2 regions of the Microbacterium sp. KHB019 genome follow, and region 2 is predicted to be linked to the other one. Evidence: predicted binding sites of a transcription regulator. Region 2 holds the regulator's gene; the other holds the start of a gene.

Region 1 (9,281 bases), on a different contig from region 2:
AGGTCGTCCTGCCGCAGGCGTTCCGCATCATGATCCCGTCGTTCGTGAACCAGGGCATCATCACCCTCAAGGACACGTCGCTCATCAGCGTCATCGGCCTCGCTGAGCTCACGTTCCAGTCGAGGCAGATCATCGCCTCTACCTACCTGTCGGCCCAGGTGCTGACCATCGTCGCCATCATCTACTTCGTCGTGATCACGCTGCTGACGCTGCTCGCGAACGGCCTGGAGAGGAAGTTCAACGCATGAGCAAGATCGACGTCCGCGACCTGCACAAGTCGTTCGGGAGCAACGAGGTCCTCCAGGGGATCGACCTGACCGTCGCCGACGGCGAGGTCGTCGCCGTCATCGGACCGTCGGGCTCGGGCAAGTCCACGCTGCTGCGCTGCCTGAACAAGCTCGAGGAGCCGACCTCCGGCCAGGTGATCATCGACGGCGTCGACCTCACCGATAAGAGCGTCAAGCTCGACGAGGTGCGTCAGCGCATCGGCATGGTGTTCCAGCACTTCAACCTGTTCCCGCACATGACCGTGCTCGAGAACATCACCCTCGCCCCGATCGAGCTCGGCCGCATGTCCAAGACCGAGGCGCGTGAGCGCGCACTGGCTCTGCTGGAGCGCGTCGGCCTGTCCGACAAGGTCGATGCCAAGCCGGCATCCCTCTCGGGTGGTCAGAAGCAGCGCGTCGCCATCGCGCGCGCGCTCGCCATGGACCCCGAGATCATGCTCTTCGACGAGGCCACCAGCGCCCTCGACCCGGAGATGGTCGGCGAGGTGCTGCAGGTCATCCGCGACCTGGCTGAGGGCGGGATGACCATGGTGCTCGTGACCCACGAGATGGGCTTCGCGCGCGAGGTCTCCGACCGCACCGTGTTCATGGACGGCGGCGTCGTCGTCGAAGAGGCTGTGCCTGCCGACCTGTTCGGGGCTCCGAAGAGCGACCGCCTGAAGGACTTCCTCGCGAAGGTCCTGTAACGCCCGCGCCTACAGGATGACGGTCGAGCGGCCGTGCACGATCACGCGGTCCTCCGCGTGCCACTGCACGGCTCGCGCGAGCACCAGGCGCTCGACGTCCGCGCCGCGGCTCTGCAGCTCGGCGGCCGACTCGGAGTGCGTGACGCGCGTGACGTCCTGCTCGATGATCGGGCCCTCGTCGAGGTCTGCCGTGGCGTAGTGCGCCGTTGCGCCGATGAGCTTCACGCCGCGCTCCTTGGCGCGCGCGTACGGGTTCGCGCCGATGAACGCCGGCAGGAACGAGTGGTGGATGTTGATCACCGGCGCCCCGATCCTGCCGATGAAGTCGTCGGTGAGGATCTGCATGTACCGCGCGAGCACGACGAGGTCGACGTTGCCCTGCAGCAGCTCGAGCTGGCGGGCCTCCATCGCCTCCTTCGCGTCGTCGCCGGTGCCGCGCGGGATGTGCACGAACGGCACGCCGAACGAACGCACCGACTCGGCGAGGTCGGGGTGGTTCGAGACCACCATCGTGATGTCGACGTCGAGCTGCCCTCGCTGCTGGCGCCACAGCAGCTCCATCAGGCAGTGGTCGTACTTGGACACGAAGATCGCCACGCGTTTGCGGCGCGAGGTGTCGTGCAGCGACCACTCCATGCCGAACCTCTCGGCCACCTCGTCGATCGACGCCTCCAGCGCCGGACGCGCGGCGGCGAGCCCCGGAAGGTGGATCACGGTCCGCTGGAAGAAGCGCCCGCCCTCGGCATCCGTCGAATGCTGATCGAGCGAGATGATGTTCGCGCCGTGCTGGGCGAGGACGTTCGCGACGGCGGCGACGATCCCGGGCTGGTCATCGCAGGCGATGAGCAGACGTGCGGTATCGGTCTGAGACATGGATGCTCCTTGCAGGGGTGTGCATCGATTCTGCCGCGTCCGCGCCTGAGGTGACGAATCGGTAACCTGATGGGATGACTTCCGCAGCCCGACTGCTCGCCGATGCGCGCACCGTGCTGGCCGGGATCCCGAAGGAGGGGCTCGGCGAAGAGCGCTCCTCGCGCTGGAGAGGCGACCGGATCCTGCGCATCGGTGAGGCGTGGCACGTGGGCGTGCTGCTGCTCACGGACGACCGAGTGCTGGCGACGGGGGAGGTGCTGCGAGCGGCCGATCCAGGACGCCGCGGGTACACGGCCGAATCGGCGCGCGAGCGTGCGGCGAGGCGCCAGATGGCGCTGCGCGGGGGCTTCCGCGAGGGCGAGGTAGCACACGTCGGCTGGTCGGTCATCGACGTGGATGCTGTGGATGCCGGCGGCGCGTCCGGTCCGCTCGCGATGCGCGACGGCGTCGTGTCGGTGCGCTGGTCGGGGGCGTCGTGGCGGCCGCTGGAGGAGTATCTGCGGGAGCAGCTGGAGTTGCTTGCTGGTCGTTGAGCGAGCCGCAGGCGAGACGAAACGAGCCGAGCGAGGAGCGCAGCGACGAGTCGAAGCCGCTCAGCCCACCAGCCCCGCGAACCGCCGCAGCAGGTCCGTGCCCGTGGGAGACGACGCCAAGACGCGCTCGGCCGTCAGGTCGTACTCGTGCGGGTCGAAGTACCCCGTGGTCCGGTAGTAGGCCATGCGGCCGACGAAGTCCTGCGGCGTGACTTCGGGGTGGAACTGCGTCGCGTAGAGCCGACCGCCGACTCGATACGCCTGCACAGGGCAGTCGTCGTTCGTCGCGAGCAGCACGGCTCCTGGCGGCGGCTCGATCGAGCCCTCCTTGTGCGCTGTCAGCACCGACATCTCCGGTGCGGAGGCCCCGAACAGCGGGTCATCGGCTGCGGCCGCTGTGATGCGGATGCTCGTGGCGCGGGTGGACTCCGGTACCGCCGTGCCGACGGTGCCGCCCAGCATCCGCGTGACGACCCCGATGCTGTAGCACGTGAACATTCCGGCGAGGTGCTCGGCGACGGCATCCTGAGCCAGACGTTCTAGGTCGTTCTCGACGCGTCGCTGCAGGTCGCTGCGCTCTTCGGCGACGACGTTGAACGGCGACCCGCCGACGACGACGCCGTCATAGCGATCCGCGACCGATGGATCCAGGGGCTGGTCCAGCAGATCCCACCGGTCGAGCGCGGGTGCGCCGAGAGCGCGCCGGAAGGACTCGTGTTCGGCATCCGCCGCGCCCTGCTCCGGCCTCACGCATACATACAGGATCGAGGCCACCTCAAGATTCTATTCGCCGCCCCGGGAATACTCGCCGTCGGCCCGCGTTGAACTTGAGTGCCGTACACTCAACTTCATACCTGAGCGAAGTCCGCTCAACTTTCAGGAGGAAACGTGCCCAACGACTTCAGCGACACCGGCGCCGGCTCTTTCGACGACTTTCTCGCCCGATACCTTGCGGGCGAGCAGTCCCGACAGGCCCGATCCATCGATCTCAGTCGCTTCCTGACCGCGCGCACACAGCGCATTCTGCAGCGCGCAGGTCGATTCGCCCTCGAGCGCGGCCAGACCGAGCTCGACGCTCTGCACGTGCTGCGCATGATCGTCGAGGACGACACCGTGGTGCGCGCGATCGAGAACATCGGCGTCGACCCGGCACAGATCATCGAGGCCGTCGAGTCGCGCCTCCCGCTGCCCGGCGAGGCGACGGCCGTCGACGCCGCGACCATCACGTCGAGCGCGAGCCGAGCGCTGTTCCACGCGTACCAGGTCGCCCGTTCCTCCGGCGCGACTTACATCGACCCCGAGCACCTGTTCTTCGCGCTCGTGCTCGGCCAGGACGTGCCGGCCGGGCAGGTCCTCGCGCGCGCCGGCGTGACCGCCGAGGCGCTCACTCAGGGCGCGCGCGAGCACGTGTCGGCCCCGGTCGATGGTTCGGATACAGAGGGAGAGTCCACAGCATCCGACTCGCCCATGCTCGACAAGTACGGCATCGACCTCACCGCCCGCGCCGGTGCCGGCGAGCTCGACCCGGTGATCGGCCGCAGCGACGAGATCGAGCAGACCATCGAGATCCTCAGCCGCCGGACGAAGAACAACCCCGTGCTGATCGGCGAGGCCGGCGTCGGCAAGACCGCGATCATCGACGGTATCGCCCAGGCGATCGTCGACGGTGCTGTCCCAGCGCAGCTGGCCGGCCGCCGCGTGATCACCCTCGATCTGCCGGGCATGCTCGCCGGCACGCGCTATCGCGGAGATTTCGAGGAGCGTCTGACCAAGACGATGGACGAGATCGCCGCCCGCAAGGACGAGGTCATCGTCTTCATCGACGAGGTGCACACGGTCGTGGGCGCTGGCGGTGCCGGCGACGGTGCGATGGATGCCGGAAACATCCTGAAGCCCCGGCTCGCCCGCGGCGACCTGCACATGGTCGGCGCGACAACGCTCAAGGAATACCGCCAGATCGAGAAGGACCCGGCGCTGGAGCGCCGCTTCCAGCCCGTGAAGATCGATGAGCCGTCCATCACGGATGCCGTCCTGATTCTCGAGGGCTTGAAGGATGCGTATGAACAGCACCACGCCGTGACGTACACGGATGCCGCTCTTCGCGCAGCCGTGAGCATGAGCGCCCGATACCTGCCCGACCGCGTGCTGCCCGACAAGGCGATCGACCTCATCGACCAGGCCGGAGCCCGACTGCGGCTGAAGCTCGGCCTGCCCGTCGACACGTCCGCGCTTCTCACCGAGCTCGCTGATCTCGAAGCGCGCAAGAACGCCGCCGTCTCCGCGGAGAAGTACGAGGAGGCTTCGCATCTGCGCGACGAGATCACTGCCACGCAGGTTCGGATCGACTCGGCATCCGGCCGCACCGACGAGGCCGACGCCGTCGTCGATGAGCGAGAGATCGCCGAAGTGATCGCTCGTGCCACCGGCATCCCCGCCAGCCGTCTGACGGAAGGCGAGCGCGAGCGTCTCGCCGACCTCGAGACCGAGCTGCACGCCCGTGTGATCGGGCAGGACGCCGCCGTCACCGCGGTCGCTCGCGCCGTTCGCCGCAGCCGCACCGGCATGGGCGACGCCCGTCGCCCTGTCGGATCGTTCCTGTTCCTCGGCCCGACCGGTGTCGGCAAGACCGAGCTCGCGAAGTCGCTCGCCGACCGCCTTTTCGACGACGAGAACGCCGTGATCCGCTTCGACATGAGCGAGTTCGGCGAGCGGCACACCGTGTCGCGCCTCGTCGGCGCCCCTCCGGGATACGTGGGTTACGACGAGGCGGGCCAGTTGACCGAGCGTGTGCGGCGAAACCCGTACTCGATCGTGCTGTTCGACGAGATCGAGAAAGCGCACCCCGACGTGTTCAACCTGCTTCTGCAGGTGCTCGACGACGGGCGCCTGACCGACGGTCAGGGCCGCACGGTCGACTTCCGCAACACGGTGATCGTGATGACCTCGAACATCGGCTCGGAGTTCCTCGCCTCGCGTTCAGGTGCGCTCGGATTCGTCTCGTCGCAGGATGCCTCGGCCAACGGGTTCGCGTCCGCCGCCGACCTGCGCGCTCGCGTCATGGGCAAGCTCCGCGAGGCCATGCGTCCGGAGTTCCTGAACCGCATCGACGAGATCGTGCTGTTCCAGAAGCTGTCGCGTGACGAACTGGGTCGCATCGTGCGGCTCATGCTCGGTGCGACGACGGCGCGGCTCGCATCGCGTTCCGTGTCGGTCGAGGTGACGGATGCCGCGGTCGACTGGCTCGGCGAGCACGGCTACGAGCCGGAGTACGGCGCCCGGCCGCTGCGCCGGCTCATCCAGCGCGAGGTCGACGACCGCATCGCCGACCTGCTGGTATCCGGTGAGCTCACCGACGGCGGCGCCGTGCGGGTGGATGCCGCGGGCGACGGTCTCCGTGTCGGGGTGCCGGTGCTGGTCGGCTGATCTGGCGGCCGCCCCTAACGGGAGGAGTTCGCGGTGCGACCGCGGACGATCCCGATGAAGGTCTCGACGTCCTCCGTCGTGCGATCTCGCAGCCAGGCGAGCGCGACGGAGGACGTCGGCGCGTCCAGGAGCGGCCGGTAACCGGCATCCTTCCGCTGATGCAGGCGCGCCAGCGACATCGGCACGACCACGATGCCTACCCCCGTCGCCGCCGTCGCGACGGCATCCTCCGTGGTCGCCAGGGCCGGGAAGTTCGGCGCGATGGTCGGCAGGCCGAGCGGGCCGAGCACGTCGTCGAGCGGCGTGATCAGCACCTCGCCGGCGAGGTCCTCGGCTGTCAGCTCGTCCGCCGCCATGAGATGCGATTCAGCGGATGCCACGACCACGGGCACTTCTTCGTACAGCGGGATCACGTGCAGCTCGTCGGGGTCGTCGATCGGGCGGCGAACGAGCGCGGCATCCAGATCCTCGAGAGCGGCGCGCTGGGTAGCCACCTCGATCGGCACGAGTTCGAGCGGCACCCGGGGCATCCGCTGCTTCCACGTGTCGATCCACTTGCCGGGGGTCGCTCCGGGGACGGCCCCTAACCGAAAGGCGCGGGGCTGGGACGAGGGCGATGCCATGCGTTTCAGGGTACTCGGCTGTTCATGTCGAGTTCACGGTGCGGTCAGGATCTCGCTCCGCGCACGTCGCTGGGCGGGCTTTAGCTCGTCACGTCGGCTGCTCTGCCGAACAATTCACCCTGCACCCGCACCTTCGAAAGGTTCCCCCATGCAGTCCACCCTCAAGCGCGGTCTCGCGATCGCCGCTGGTCTCACCCTCGCCTTCGGTCTCACGGCGTGTGCCGCGGACACTGCCGACTCCTCGACCGACGGCGGCACCGCCGATGCCGGTGAGGGCACCTTCGCCTCCGGCGACTCCGACACGCTCGTCTTCGCCGTCCTCCCCGACCACGAGGGCGCCGACCAGGACGCTCAGCCGATCGCCGACTGGATCGCCGAGATCACCGGCAAGAACGTCGAGTTCTTCCAAGCAACGGACTACACCGCCGTCGTGCAGGGCCTCGCCGCCGACCAGATCGACATCGCGCAGATCTCGGCCTTCACGTACTTCCAGTCGCAGAACGCCGGCGCCGACATCGAGCCGATCGGTGCGCAGATCACCCAGGAGGGCGCCGAGCCCGGCTACTTCTCCGTCGCCGTCAAGAACCCGGCAGCGACCGACGTGACGTCCCTCGAGGACTTCGCCGACCAGCCGGTCTGCTTCGTCAACCCGACCTCCACCTCGGGCTTCGCCGTTCCGATGGGCGGCCTGCTCGAGGCCGGTGTCACCGTCTCCGACGACAACCGCCTGTTCGGCGAGGAGCACGACCTCAACGCCAAGAAGGTCGCCCAGGGCACCGACTGCCAGGTCGGGTTCGCGCAGGACATCGACGCCGACCCGCTGATCGAGTCGGGCGAGCTCGAAGAAGTCACGCGCGTGCAGGTTCCCGCAGCGCCGATCGTGATGCAGGCCGCTCTGCCGCAGGACGTCAAGGACCAGCTCACCGCTGCCCTCGCCGACAGCACGCAGTCGGACCTGACCGACGCCGGAATCGAGCTCAACGAGTTCCTCACCGACGGCTGGTTCGGCTTCGGCAAGGTCGACGACGCGTACTACGACCTGATCCGCACCCTGTGCACAGAGATCGCCGACGAGGTCGAGGCCTGCCAGGCCTGACCCTGACTCCGACCACGTAGACGCAGCCAGGAGCAATGCACATGACGAACAGCGACACCCCCGCCGTCCGGATCACTGATCTGGGCAAGACGTACCCCGGAGCCAAGGCCCCGGCTCTCTCGGGGGTGTCGTTGTCCGTCGAACCCGGCGAGATCGTCGTGCTGCTCGGGCTCTCGGGCTCGGGCAAGTCGACGCTCCTGCGTCATGTGAACGGACTTGAAGTTCCCACAGAGGGTGCAGTCGTCTCGCTCGGCGAATCCGTCGCCTCGTTGCGAGGGCGCGACCTCCGTGCACTGCGCGGCCGCATCGGGTTCATCTTCCAGCAGTTCGAGCTCGTCGGAGCACTCACGGTGCTCGAGAACGTGCTCACCGGTGGCCTGTCGACGCTGCGTGGCCCGCGCGTCGGCATCTTCACCTATCCCCGCGCCCAGCGTGAGAAGGCCCTCGGTCATCTCGACCGCGTCGGCCTGCTCGAGTTCGCGTACCAGCGGGCCGACCAGCTCTCGGGTGGGCAGCAGCAGCGCGTCGCGATCGCCCGTGCGCTCATGCAGGATCCAGAGATCCTGCTCGCCGACGAGCCGGTCGCGTCTCTCGACCCCGAGTCGAGCAGCCAGGTGATGGCGCTGATCCGCGAGATCGCCGCCGAGCGCTCGCTCACAGTCATCTGTTCGCTGCACCAGGTCGACCTCGCGCTCAGTTGGGGCGACCGTATCGTCGGCCTGCGCGCCGGTCAGGTCGTGCTCGACATGCACACCCAAGGCCTCAGCCGCGAAGAGGTCATGGAGATCTACGGCCGTGTCGCCACGACGACGAGCGAGATCCAGGCACTCGAGGACGAGCTCGCCGAGGCGCGCGAGCAGATCCGCGAGCGCGAGGCGGAGCGCTCGGCATCCCGCGAACGCCTCGCCGAGGACTTCGCGAACGAGGAGCCCGCATGACGATCACCGCGGAGCGCCCCGCTCTCGCAGAACGCATCGCGACCGTTCCGCGTCCGGCGCCCCGACTGTCGAGTGTCGTCTCCTACGGCGTCATCATCGCGATCCTCGGCCTCGGCGTCTGGTCGTTCATCGGCCTGGACTACAGCCTGAAGAGCCTGGAGACCACAGGGCACAACATCTCGCGATTTCTGAGCATGGCGCTGCCGATGCAGTGGCCGGGGTGGAACGTCACGGCTGAGGTCGGTGCCGGCGGCGCCAAGATCTTCACCACGACCTGGGTCGGCTTCGAGCCGATCTGGGAGATGTTCCTCACCATCGTCATCACGCTCGCACTCGTCGTCGCCGGCACAGCGCTCGCCGCAGTGCTGTCGGTTCCCGTCGCGTACGGCGCAGCCAGGAACACGACCCCGCACGGCCTGGTGCTCGGGCTCTGCCGCGGGATCGGCGTCGTCGCCCGCGCGATTCCGGATGTCGTGTTCGTCGTCGTCTTCGCGTTCCTCTGGTTCAATTCCGGGATGCTGCCCGCGATCGTCGCGGTCGGCCTGCACTCGGTCGGCATGATCTCGAAGATGTTCGCCGACGCGATCGAGCAGATCGACGAGGGGCCGCGCCTCGCGATCCGATCCGCGGGTGGCTCGAAGGCGCAGGAGTTCTGGTCGGGCGTCGTGCCGCAGGTGCTGCCGGCCTGGGTGGCCGTCACCCTGCACCGGGCTGACATCAACCTGCGCGGCACGGTCATCCTCGGTGTCGTCGGCGTGATCGGTGTGGGCTACGAGCTCGATGAGGCGCTGCACGGCGGACCAGCCGGCATGCGCCGCGTCA
Region 2 (9,281 bases):
CCGAGGTCAAGGACGAGGTTCAGGCCGACGTCGACGCTCTGAAGACGGCTCTGGCCGGCGATGACGACGACGCCGTCAAGACCGCGCTCGACAAGCTGAATCAGTCGCAGAGCAAGCTCGGCGAGGCCATCTACGCTCAGTCGCAGGCGGACGCCGCGGCCGGAGCATCGGCCGGCTCCGCTGAGGGTGAGGCCCCGGCAGACGAGGCATCCGAAGAGGATGTCGTCGACGCCGAGGTCATCGACGACGAGGACGAGAAGAAGTAACCATGACGGACAAGAACTTCGAAGAAGTTCCTGAGGACGAGGGGTCGGATGCTGCGGCATCCGGCCCCGCGCCGCAGGAGAACGCCGATTCCGCCGAGGCCAAGGCCGCGGAGGGATCCGATGAGTCGCCGGCCGACGGAGCGGACTCGCTCCCTGATCCTGCCGAAGGGTTCACGGTCGACGACATCCTGAACGCAGCGCAGACCGACGACGCCGCCGCGGGAGACGCCGCGATCGCCGACGCCGAGTCGGCGCTGCTGAACGACCTCAAGCGCCTGCAGGCGGAGTACGCCAACTACCGCCGCCGCACCGAGGAGCAGCGTCACATCGAGATCGCGCGCGCCAAGGGCGAGGCGGCCAAGGGCCTGCTCCCCGTGCTCGACGATCTCGATCGCGCCACGCAGCACGGTGATCTCGTCGAGGGCACGCCGTTCTTCGTGATCGGCGAGAAGGTGCGAGCGGTCGTGGAGCGCCTGGGCGTCGTCTCGTACGGCGAGGCGGGCGAGGAGTTCGATCCGCAGCACCACGAGGCGATCTTCCAGCAGCCGACGCCCGGCGCCGAGAAGTCGACGATCCTCGAGGTCGTCGAGGTCGGATATCGCCTCGGCGATGTCGAGCTTCGTCCTGCGAAGGTCGTCGTCGCCGTTCCTGCGGAATAGGCCGGGTGATTCATGGCCAGCCAGGATTGGTTCGACAAGGACTTCTACAAGACGCTCGGCGTCACCAAGGACGTCAGTGACGCGGATCTGAAGAAGACGTACCGCAAGCTGGCTCGCAAGTATCACCCCGACTCCAACCAGGGGGATGCCAAGGCCGAGGCGACGTTCAAGGAGATCAGCGAGGCGTACTCGGTGCTCTCCGACCCGGAGCAGCGCAAGGAGTACGACGAGATCCGGGCCATGGGCTCCGGCGCGCGTTTCACTGCCGGCGGCTCGGGGGCGGGCGGCTTCGAGGACGTCTTCAGCCGATTCGGTCAGGGCGGCCGCGGCCAGCAGAGCGCCGACTTCGAGGACATCTTCGCGATGTTCAACCAGGGGCAGGGCGGCAGCTTCGGCTCCGGACGCTTCGGGCAGACGACCGGCGGGTTCCGCGGGTTCGGCGGTCCGCAGAAGGGTGCGGATGTCACGGCTCGAACGACCCTGGATTTCGTCACCGCCGTGCAGGGTGAGACCATCACCCTGCAGGGCGAGGACGGCAAGCCGTTCAAGGTGAAGATCCCCGCCGGCGTCGCCGACGGTCAGAAGATCCGCCTGCGTGGCCGGGGTCGCCCGTCGCCGGACGGCGGCGAGAGGGGTGACATCGTCGTGTCGATCACCGTGCGTCCGCATCCGGTGTTCACCCGCGATGGGCTCAATCTCCGCCTGACGGTGCCGGTCACCTTCACCGAGGCGACCCTGGGCGCCACGATCGAGGTGCCGACCCTGAGCGGTGATGTCGTCAAGCTCCGCGTCGCGCCGGGAACGCCGTCCGGGCGCGTCCTGCGCGTCAAGGGTCGAGGCGTCACCAGTTCGAAGGGAACAGGCGACCTGCTCGCCGAGCTCCAGGTCGCGGTGCCGACTCATCTCGATGATGCCTCGCGCGAGGCGCTTCAGCGGTTCCAGGAGCTGGAGCCGAAGGAGAACCCGCGCGCCGACATGATGGCGAAGGCGCGGGCCTGACCATGGTTGAGGACGAGGACGCTCCGGTCTTCGCGATCGCCGTCGCGGCCGAGCTCGCCGGCATGCATCCGCAGACGCTCCGGCAGTACGACCGGATCGGACTCGTCGTCCCGGGCCGCACACGCGGCGGATCCCGTCGGTACTCGGCTCGCAACATCGAGCAGCTCCGCGAAGTGGCACGGCTCTCCGGCGACGGCATGAGCCTGCCGGCGATCGCGCGGCTGCTCGATCTCGAAGACGAGGTGCGGATGCTGCGCCGCAGAGTCCTCGACCTCGAGGGCGCGCTGCGCGCCGAGCGGCAGAACCGCCCAGGCGTCCGCGTCTTCGCCGCCGGCGCGACCGGCGTCGTCCCTGTTACCGGTGGCCGTCGCATCCGCCGTTCGACAGAAGTGGTGCTCTGGCGACCGGTGCGCGGCGATGAGGGCTAGCCACTCGATCGGCACCCGAGCCGAGGTCAGTGGAACGGGCAGCGGGACGGTGCTCCCGATGCGCGGACGATCCCGCCGGATGCCGGTTTGGTGGGGAGGCGCCGCCGGTTCACGCCGAGTCCGGTCGGCAGGATCCTGACGCGCGGATCGCTCAGCGCCGCGATCGCGGTCGCGAGACCGGCGATGGCGAGTTTCTCCCCAGGGCAGCGGTGGCCGGTTGCCACCCCCGCACCGCCGTGCGGGATGAACTCCTCGATAGCCTCGTAGTCCTCGACGCCGATGAACCGGTCGGGGTTGAACTCTGCGTGCCGGTGCCAGGAGTGCGCATCGGTGTTCGTGCCGAGGATGTCGAGTACGACTCGGCCGCCGGCGGGAACGCTCACGCCATCGAGTTCCACGTCTGTGAGGGCCCAGCCGGGCAGCATCGGCACGAACGGCGCCGTGCGTCGGATCTCCTGCGCGAAGGCCGTGGCGAGCGGCCCGCCGACCAGGCTGCCGCGCTCGGAGGTCTCGTCGGCGATGCGCGAACGCCACGACGGGTGCTCGTGCAACGCCTTGGCGGCGAAGGCCACGAAGCGCGCGACGGCGATCATCGGCCGCAGGCTGTTCTGCAGCTCGACACCGGCGAGGCGGGCGGGCAGCACTTGACCGTGCTCGTCGAGGTGCGCCGCCCATGCGCGAAGCGCCGTGCCCTCCGGCGCCGTCAGGGAGCCGATCCGCACGGCCTCTATCAGCCGTTGCGCGTGACGATCCGACCAGGCTCGGTTGACGAGCGCGAGAAGAAGGGCCGGCGAGTAGGGTGCTCCGAACCCGTCCACGATCTGGGCGAGTCTCGCCGCCCAGCGTGTCTGTGCGCCAGGGGTCCCCGGCAGACCTGCCCACCTCATGACGGATCGTCCGAACGCGCCGACCGCGGCATCGTACGCGGAGCGGTTGCCTCCACCGACCCACGCGTCGAGTTCGATCCGCCACTCGCGTTCGAGCAGCGGCGAGAGACGTGCGACCTGAGCGTCCTCGTAGGCGACGTCGACGAAGGTGGCCTTGCGGTGACGATGCTCTGCGCCGTCGAGACTGTGCACGGAGCGGTGGCCGAAGAGCGTCTCCTGCACGATCGCGGGCATCGCGCCGTGCCGAGCGATGCGGGTGCTGTCGTAGAACAGCTCGACTCCGGCGGCTCCGCGCACGAACACCGCCTGGCTGCCGAGGAGCCGCATGGGCGCTGATCGTGCGCCTTCGCGCACCCGTCGCCAGATGCGGTCGCCGAAGCCGTAGCCACGCGTCAGGAGGGAGGGGGCGTCGTCGTGGAGCGCATTCTTCACGGTGATGGGAATGGTTCGAGATCGCATGTCGCCACCCTGCCAGGAGCGGTCGTCGGGGCCGAGGGGGAGGCGCGTCGGACGCGTTTGTGCTAACGGAGCGATGAGCCCGCGATTCTCCATGATCGAAGGGGTGTGTATTCTGTTGACAGTCGACGGGAGGTCACAGATGACGCAGACGGTGCAGCGCGGCGAGTCGCTCGGCGCCCAGATCGCGCGCGTGCTGCGGCACCGGATCGTCCGCGGCGAACTGGCCCCGGGGTCGCGCATCACGGAGGAGGCGCTCGCCGAGGAGTTCTCCGTCAGTCGGGGCCCGGTCAGGGACGCCCTCACCCAGCTCAGTTTCGAGAAGCTCGTCGAGGTGCAGCGACCTCGCGGGGTGTACATCGTCGGCCTCACCGTCGACGACGTCGATCAGCTCTACAGCCTCCGCGGAGCGCTGGAACAGCTCGCCCTCTCTCGCGCGATGCGGGTCGAGGACCCGGCCAGATGGACGGCGATGGCAGCGGCCGTTGGCCGCATGGGCGCGGCGGCGGATGCCGGTGACCACGCCGCTTTCGTCGCCGCTGACCTCGAGTTCCATTCGCAGATCTACGCCCTCGCCGACCACCCGAGACTGGAGGGAGCGTGGAATCAGTACCTCCCGACCTTCTCCGCGCTGCTCGAGGTCACGATCAATCACGATGAGGATCTGCACGAGTCCGCGGGCGACCACGTGAAGCTGATGGATGTCATGCGCGGCGGTGCTGAGGACGTCGCCGCCGACGTCCTCGTCGCGCATCTCGACGGTGCCCGCGATCGGATGCTGAGCGAGCTCGAGCAGCGCCGGGCCTGAGCTCGGCCGGCTCCGGCGCATGCTCCGGCTCTGGCTCCGATCGAGGTCGGGCGAGGGTCGAGCGCGGCGGCGGCGTGCGCACGCGTCGGCGCTTGAATGTCGCAGTGTTGACTGTTAACAGTGAACACTGCTACGCTGACGGCGTCGTTCAGGTCCCCTGCCTGCACCACACCACCTGCACTCAAAGAGGAGCGAAGATGACCACCAAGCGCATGACCCGTGTGCTGACCGCCGCTGCGGTCTTCACGACCGCAGCACTCGTGATGTCCGGATGCACGAAGGTCGACGAGACCGGCGCGTCCGAGTCGTCCTTCCCCGAGAAGGACATCCGCCTGATCATCCAGGCCAACCCGGGCGGAGGCTCCGACCTGTCGTCCCGCGCGCTCGCCACCGAGCTCGAGGGCATCCTCGACGTCAGCGTCATCCCCGAGAACATGCCCGGCGCCGCCGGCGCGCTGGCGATGGAGTACGTCGCCGAGCAGGACCCCGACGGCTACGTCATCGGATTCGGCCCCGTCGAGATCGCGATGCTCAACACGACGCAGGGAGCGAACGTCCTCCCCGAGAACTACGACCTGCTCGGGCAGATCATGCTTGCTCCCGGTGTCATCACCGTCTCCGCGGCCAGTGACATCAAGACCCTCGAAGACCTCGTCGCGAAGTCGAAGTCCGCGCCGATCACCGTCGCCAACTCCGGCGCCGGTTCGATCTGGGAAGCCGCGAGCATCGCCCTCGGAGCGGAGACCGGCGGAGAGGTGACTCCCGTTCCTTACGACGGCGGAGCACCGGCCGTCGCCGCCGCAGCATCCGGCGAGACCGTCGCCGCCGTCTCCGGACTCGGCGAGGCGCTCTCGCAGGGCACGGCTGTCCGCATCCTCGCGGTCATGAACGACGAGCGTCACCCCGATGCCCCCGACGTACCCACCGTCGAGGAGGCCATCGGCGAGGATGTCGTCTTCGGCGGCTGGGGCGGCATCTACGCGCCCGCCGGGCTGCCGGACGACGTCCACGCGACGCTCGAGGCTGCGATCAAGGAAGCCGTCGAATCCGACACCTACACGAAGTTCCAGGAGGACGCCGGAAACCTCGTCGTCTACCGGGACTCCGCGGACTTCACGAAGTTCGTCGGCGACCAGTTCACCCTGTTCCAGGACCTGCTGGGCTGACACCGAGCGCGGAGGCCGGGGAGCCCGGCCTCCGCGCCGTCGAAGGAAGATCATGTCGTCTACCGAGGTCGCTGACAGCGACGAGTACCAGGGCGCGGCGTCCTCGCGTGCGCTCGAGATCGCGTTCGGCGTCGCCGCACTCGCGTTCACCGCCGGATACCTGGCACTGTCCACGCAGATCCACCTGCGTCGAGAGGCCGCGCCCGGCCAGATCGACGCGCGGTTCTGGCCGATGGTGCTCGGAGTGGCCGGCGTCGTCGTGGCGATCGCCATTCTCGTGATCGCCATCACGCGGCCGGCGCCCGGCCGCGAGGAGATCGAGCGGATCCAGTCCGGAGGCGTGCTCCGGGTGATCGTCACGCTCGTGATCGCGACCGCCTTCATCGCCCTGTGGTCGCTGGGGAGCGTCATCCTGTTCGGCTACCGGATCGAGATCTTCCCGGTGGCCGCAGCACTGCTCATGGCAGCGCTCATGCTCGTCTACGGGCACCGCCGCTGGTTGAGCCTCATCATCTACACGGTCTCGGTGACAGCGTTCATCTACGTCGTCTTCGGCATGCTCCTGAGGATCCCGCTATGACCCCGATCATGGAGGGGCTGTCCGCGCTCCTCGACGTCTCCATGCTCCTCTACATGGGAGTCGGGCTCGTGCTCGGCTTCATGGTCGGAGCCTTCCCCGGCATCACCGCGACGATGGCCGTCGCGCTGGCCGCCGGATTCACGATGACTCTCGAACCGGTGCAGGGTCTCGCCGTGCTGCTCACCATCTACGTGGCCGCGAACTTCGGCGACCGGGTCCCCTCGATCCTCATCAACACCCCGGGCACCCCGGCATCCATCGCAACCACCCTCGACGGCTATCCGATGGCCAAACAGGGACGCGCCGGCCTCGCCCTCACGATGTCCGCGATCGTCTCCGCGGTCGGCATCCTCGCATCCCTGGTCCTGTTCGCCGTCGCGGCCGTGCCGATCGCGAGCTTCGCCCGCGACTACTTCAAGTCGCCGGAGCTGTTCGCCCTCGTCGTCTTCGGCATCGCCATCATGATCGGCATCTCGTCGAAGTCGATGCTCAAGGGCATCATCGCCGGGCTCTTCGGGCTCATGCTCGGCACGGTCGGCACGTACGCCGCTACCGCAGACCAGCGCTTCACGTTCGGCATCCTCGAGCTCGTCGAGGGCGTGAACTTCATCGCCGTGATCATCGGCCTGTTCGGCATCGCCGAACTGTTCGACCAGCTGCTCACGCATCGTAAGAGCCATGTCCGCCCCATCTCGAGCCTCGGACGCTGGTGGCCGAACAAGTCCGAGTTCAAGCAGAGCGGTCGCGCAACAGCGGTTGCCGGCACGGTCGGCCTCGGCGTCGGGCTCATCCCTGCCGCCGGCGGGGACATCGCCGGGCTCATCGGCTGGGAGCGTGCTCGCAAGGCGTCGAAGAACCCCGAGGCGTTCGGCAAGGGCTCGATCGAGGGCGTGGCGGCATCCGACACGGCATCCAGCGCCACGCTCGGCGGCTCGCTGACGACGACCATGGCGCTCGGCATCCCCGGCGACTCGGTCATGGCCGTGATGATCGGCTCGATGATCATCTGGGGCATCACCCCTGGCCCGACCCTCTTCACCGAGCGACCGGATCTCGTCGTCTCGATCGTCGGCATCATGCTCGTCGCCACCCTGCTCTCGCTCGGACTCAGCCTCGTGCGCATGAAGGGCATGGTGAAGTTGCTCGACGTGCCGCAGCCGTACCTGTGGAGCGGCATCCTGATCTTCTGCATCATCGGCACGTACGCGACGTCCAACAGCCTGTCGACCGTGATCACCATGCTCGTCTTCGGTGTCGTCGGGGTGCTGCTCAAGCGGATGCAGGTGCCGGCCGGTCCTGTGGTGCTCGGCCTGCTGCTGGGTCCGCTCGCCGAGGAGAATCTGGCGCGGACCCTGGCGATCCTGCCGACGCGCCCGTTCTTCGAGGTCGTCAGCCCGATCGCGATCATCCTGCTCGTGCTCGCCGTCCTGTCGATCGTGATGCCGGCGATCCGTGCCGCCCGTAAGCCGCGCGCCGAGCGGGCGTCCTTCGCCGATTCCGTGCTCGACACCGAGAGCATCACGCAGATCTCGAATGCGCACGACGAGCTCGCCGCGAACCCCGACCTGCTCACGTCCACCGTGCGCAACCTCGGCAAGAAGAACGCCGACAAGAAGAAGAACTCCAAGGAGAAGAAGTGACCCGTTACGACATCCTCACCGCGATTCCCACCGCGTTCCACAGCGACGGGAGCCTCGACGTGGACGGGTCGCGTGCGATCTTCCGGTTCGTGGGGGAGTCGGGCAACGAGGGCGCCTTCGTGCTGGGCACGACGGGGGAGTTCCCCTCGGTGGATGTCGCGGAGTTCACCGCCCTCGTCGGGGCGGCGATGGACGAGCTCGCCGACAGGATGCGGGTCATCGTGCACGTCGGCCAGCCGAGCGCCTTCGAGGCCGTGCGCCTCGTCGGCATCGCGAAGCGGCTCGGTGCGACCGAGTTCGCAGCGCTCACCCCGTACTACCTGCCTTCGGGCGACGACGCGATCTTCGACTACTTCCACTCCGTGTCGGATGCCGTCGGCGACGGGCGCCTGTACGTGTACATCTATCCCGCGCGCAGCGGCAACCCGGTCTCGCCCGAGCTGCTCGTGCGCCTCGCGCAGCTGCCGAACATCGTCGGGGCGAAGATCAGCGAGCTGTCGCTCGAAGAGATCGCCGCGTACCGTGCGGTCGTCCCGGCGGACTTCGACCTCTACACAGGGGCCGACCGCGACCTCATCGCCGCCGTCGAGGTCGGCGCTCAGGGTGTGGTGTCCGGCGTCTCGTCCGTGACCCCGAAGCCGTTCCGCGCACTGGCGGATGCCGGGCGTTCGGGCGATGCCGATGCGATCGCCGCGGCGCAGGCCGGTGTCGACGAGGTCGTCTCGCTCATCGGGGGCGACATGGCCCGGATGAAGGAGGCGTACCGCGTTCTCGGCGTCACCGACGCGCACTGCCGCATGGCGATCGCCGAGCCGACGGATGCCGAGCGCGAGGCTGTCGCGCAGGTCGTGGCCAAGCACCGCTGAGGTCGGGCCTTCCTCGCGAGACGGGGTTTGCCGCACGAAACGAGGGCTGTGCGCCCGGGTCTCGTGCAGCAAACCCCGTCTCGTGGTTCCGGATGCTGTCTAGTCCAGCGGCTCCACCGAGAACCGGAATGCCGCGCCCTGACGGAACGGCTCGACGATCTCGAAGTTCTCGTAGGCCACTCCGCCCGGGATCGGCGAAGCGCTCGCCCAGTACGACCAGCGCCCGTTCACCAGCACCTCGAGATCGGGGTGCGGGTCGTCGACGCGCCACGTCTGCACGGCGCGACGCCCGAGGAAGTGCCAGTGCTGTGCCGTGTCGTCCGAGTACGTGACCGCGGTCGGATCGTCCTCGTCGCCGGTCGCGCTGACGATCGCGGCGTCGCCATCGCGGGTGAGGTCTGCGAGCGTGAAGCGTCCGTGCTCCGTGAAACCCGTGCTGGAATGATCCCGCCACAGGTCCGAGGGATGGACGACCCGGTCGGCCAGCTGCACCTGGCGCAGCCGCGCCCAGTTGCCCATGGTGGCG

The links. Region 2 encodes HspR, which represses chaperone genes until heat shock. Its sites were predicted from a motif close to AAGTTGAGTCNNNNNGACTCAACTT; they were not measured.
Region 1: a site for HspR is predicted at 3,204-3,228, ahead of KHB019_RS13660 (ATP-dependent Clp protease ATP-binding subunit). Genes of this name have one in related genera too.

What each region holds. Positions count from the first base shown of each region.
Region 1 covers NZ_JBBDHF010000004.1:95,341-104,621, reverse strand. Annotated here, with positions in the region: gene KHB019_RS13685 (amino acid ABC transporter substrate-binding protein/permease) at 1-248, shown strand, start outside; gene KHB019_RS13680 (amino acid ABC transporter ATP-binding protein) at 245-973, shown strand; gene purU (formyltetrahydrofolate deformylase) at 983-1,846, opposite strand; gene KHB019_RS13670 (glutaminase) at 1,921-2,379, shown strand; gene KHB019_RS13665 (glutamine amidotransferase-related protein) at 2,440-3,153, opposite strand; gene KHB019_RS13660 (ATP-dependent Clp protease ATP-binding subunit) at 3,268-5,802, shown strand; gene KHB019_RS13655 (LysR substrate-binding domain-containing protein) at 5,817-6,425, opposite strand; gene KHB019_RS13650 (PhnD/SsuA/transferrin family substrate-binding protein) at 6,574-7,521, shown strand; gene phnC (phosphonate ABC transporter ATP-binding protein) at 7,563-8,459, shown strand; gene KHB019_RS13640 (PhnE/PtxC family ABC transporter permease) at 8,456-9,281, shown strand, end outside.
Region 2 covers NZ_JBBDHF010000002.1:918,200-927,480, forward strand. Annotated here, with positions in the region: gene dnaK (molecular chaperone DnaK) at 1-266, shown strand, start outside; gene KHB019_RS10905 (nucleotide exchange factor GrpE) at 269-925, shown strand; gene KHB019_RS10910 (DnaJ C-terminal domain-containing protein) at 938-1,924, shown strand; gene KHB019_RS10915 (heat shock protein transcriptional repressor HspR) at 1,927-2,352, shown strand; gene KHB019_RS10920 (cytochrome P450) at 2,379-3,698, opposite strand; gene KHB019_RS10925 (GntR family transcriptional regulator) at 3,838-4,503, shown strand; gene KHB019_RS10930 (tripartite tricarboxylate transporter substrate binding protein) at 4,701-5,669, shown strand; gene KHB019_RS10935 (tripartite tricarboxylate transporter TctB family protein) at 5,722-6,249, shown strand; gene KHB019_RS10940 (tripartite tricarboxylate transporter permease) at 6,246-7,889, shown strand; gene KHB019_RS10945 (dihydrodipicolinate synthase family protein) at 7,886-8,755, shown strand; gene KHB019_RS10950 (hypothetical protein) at 8,855-9,281, opposite strand, start outside.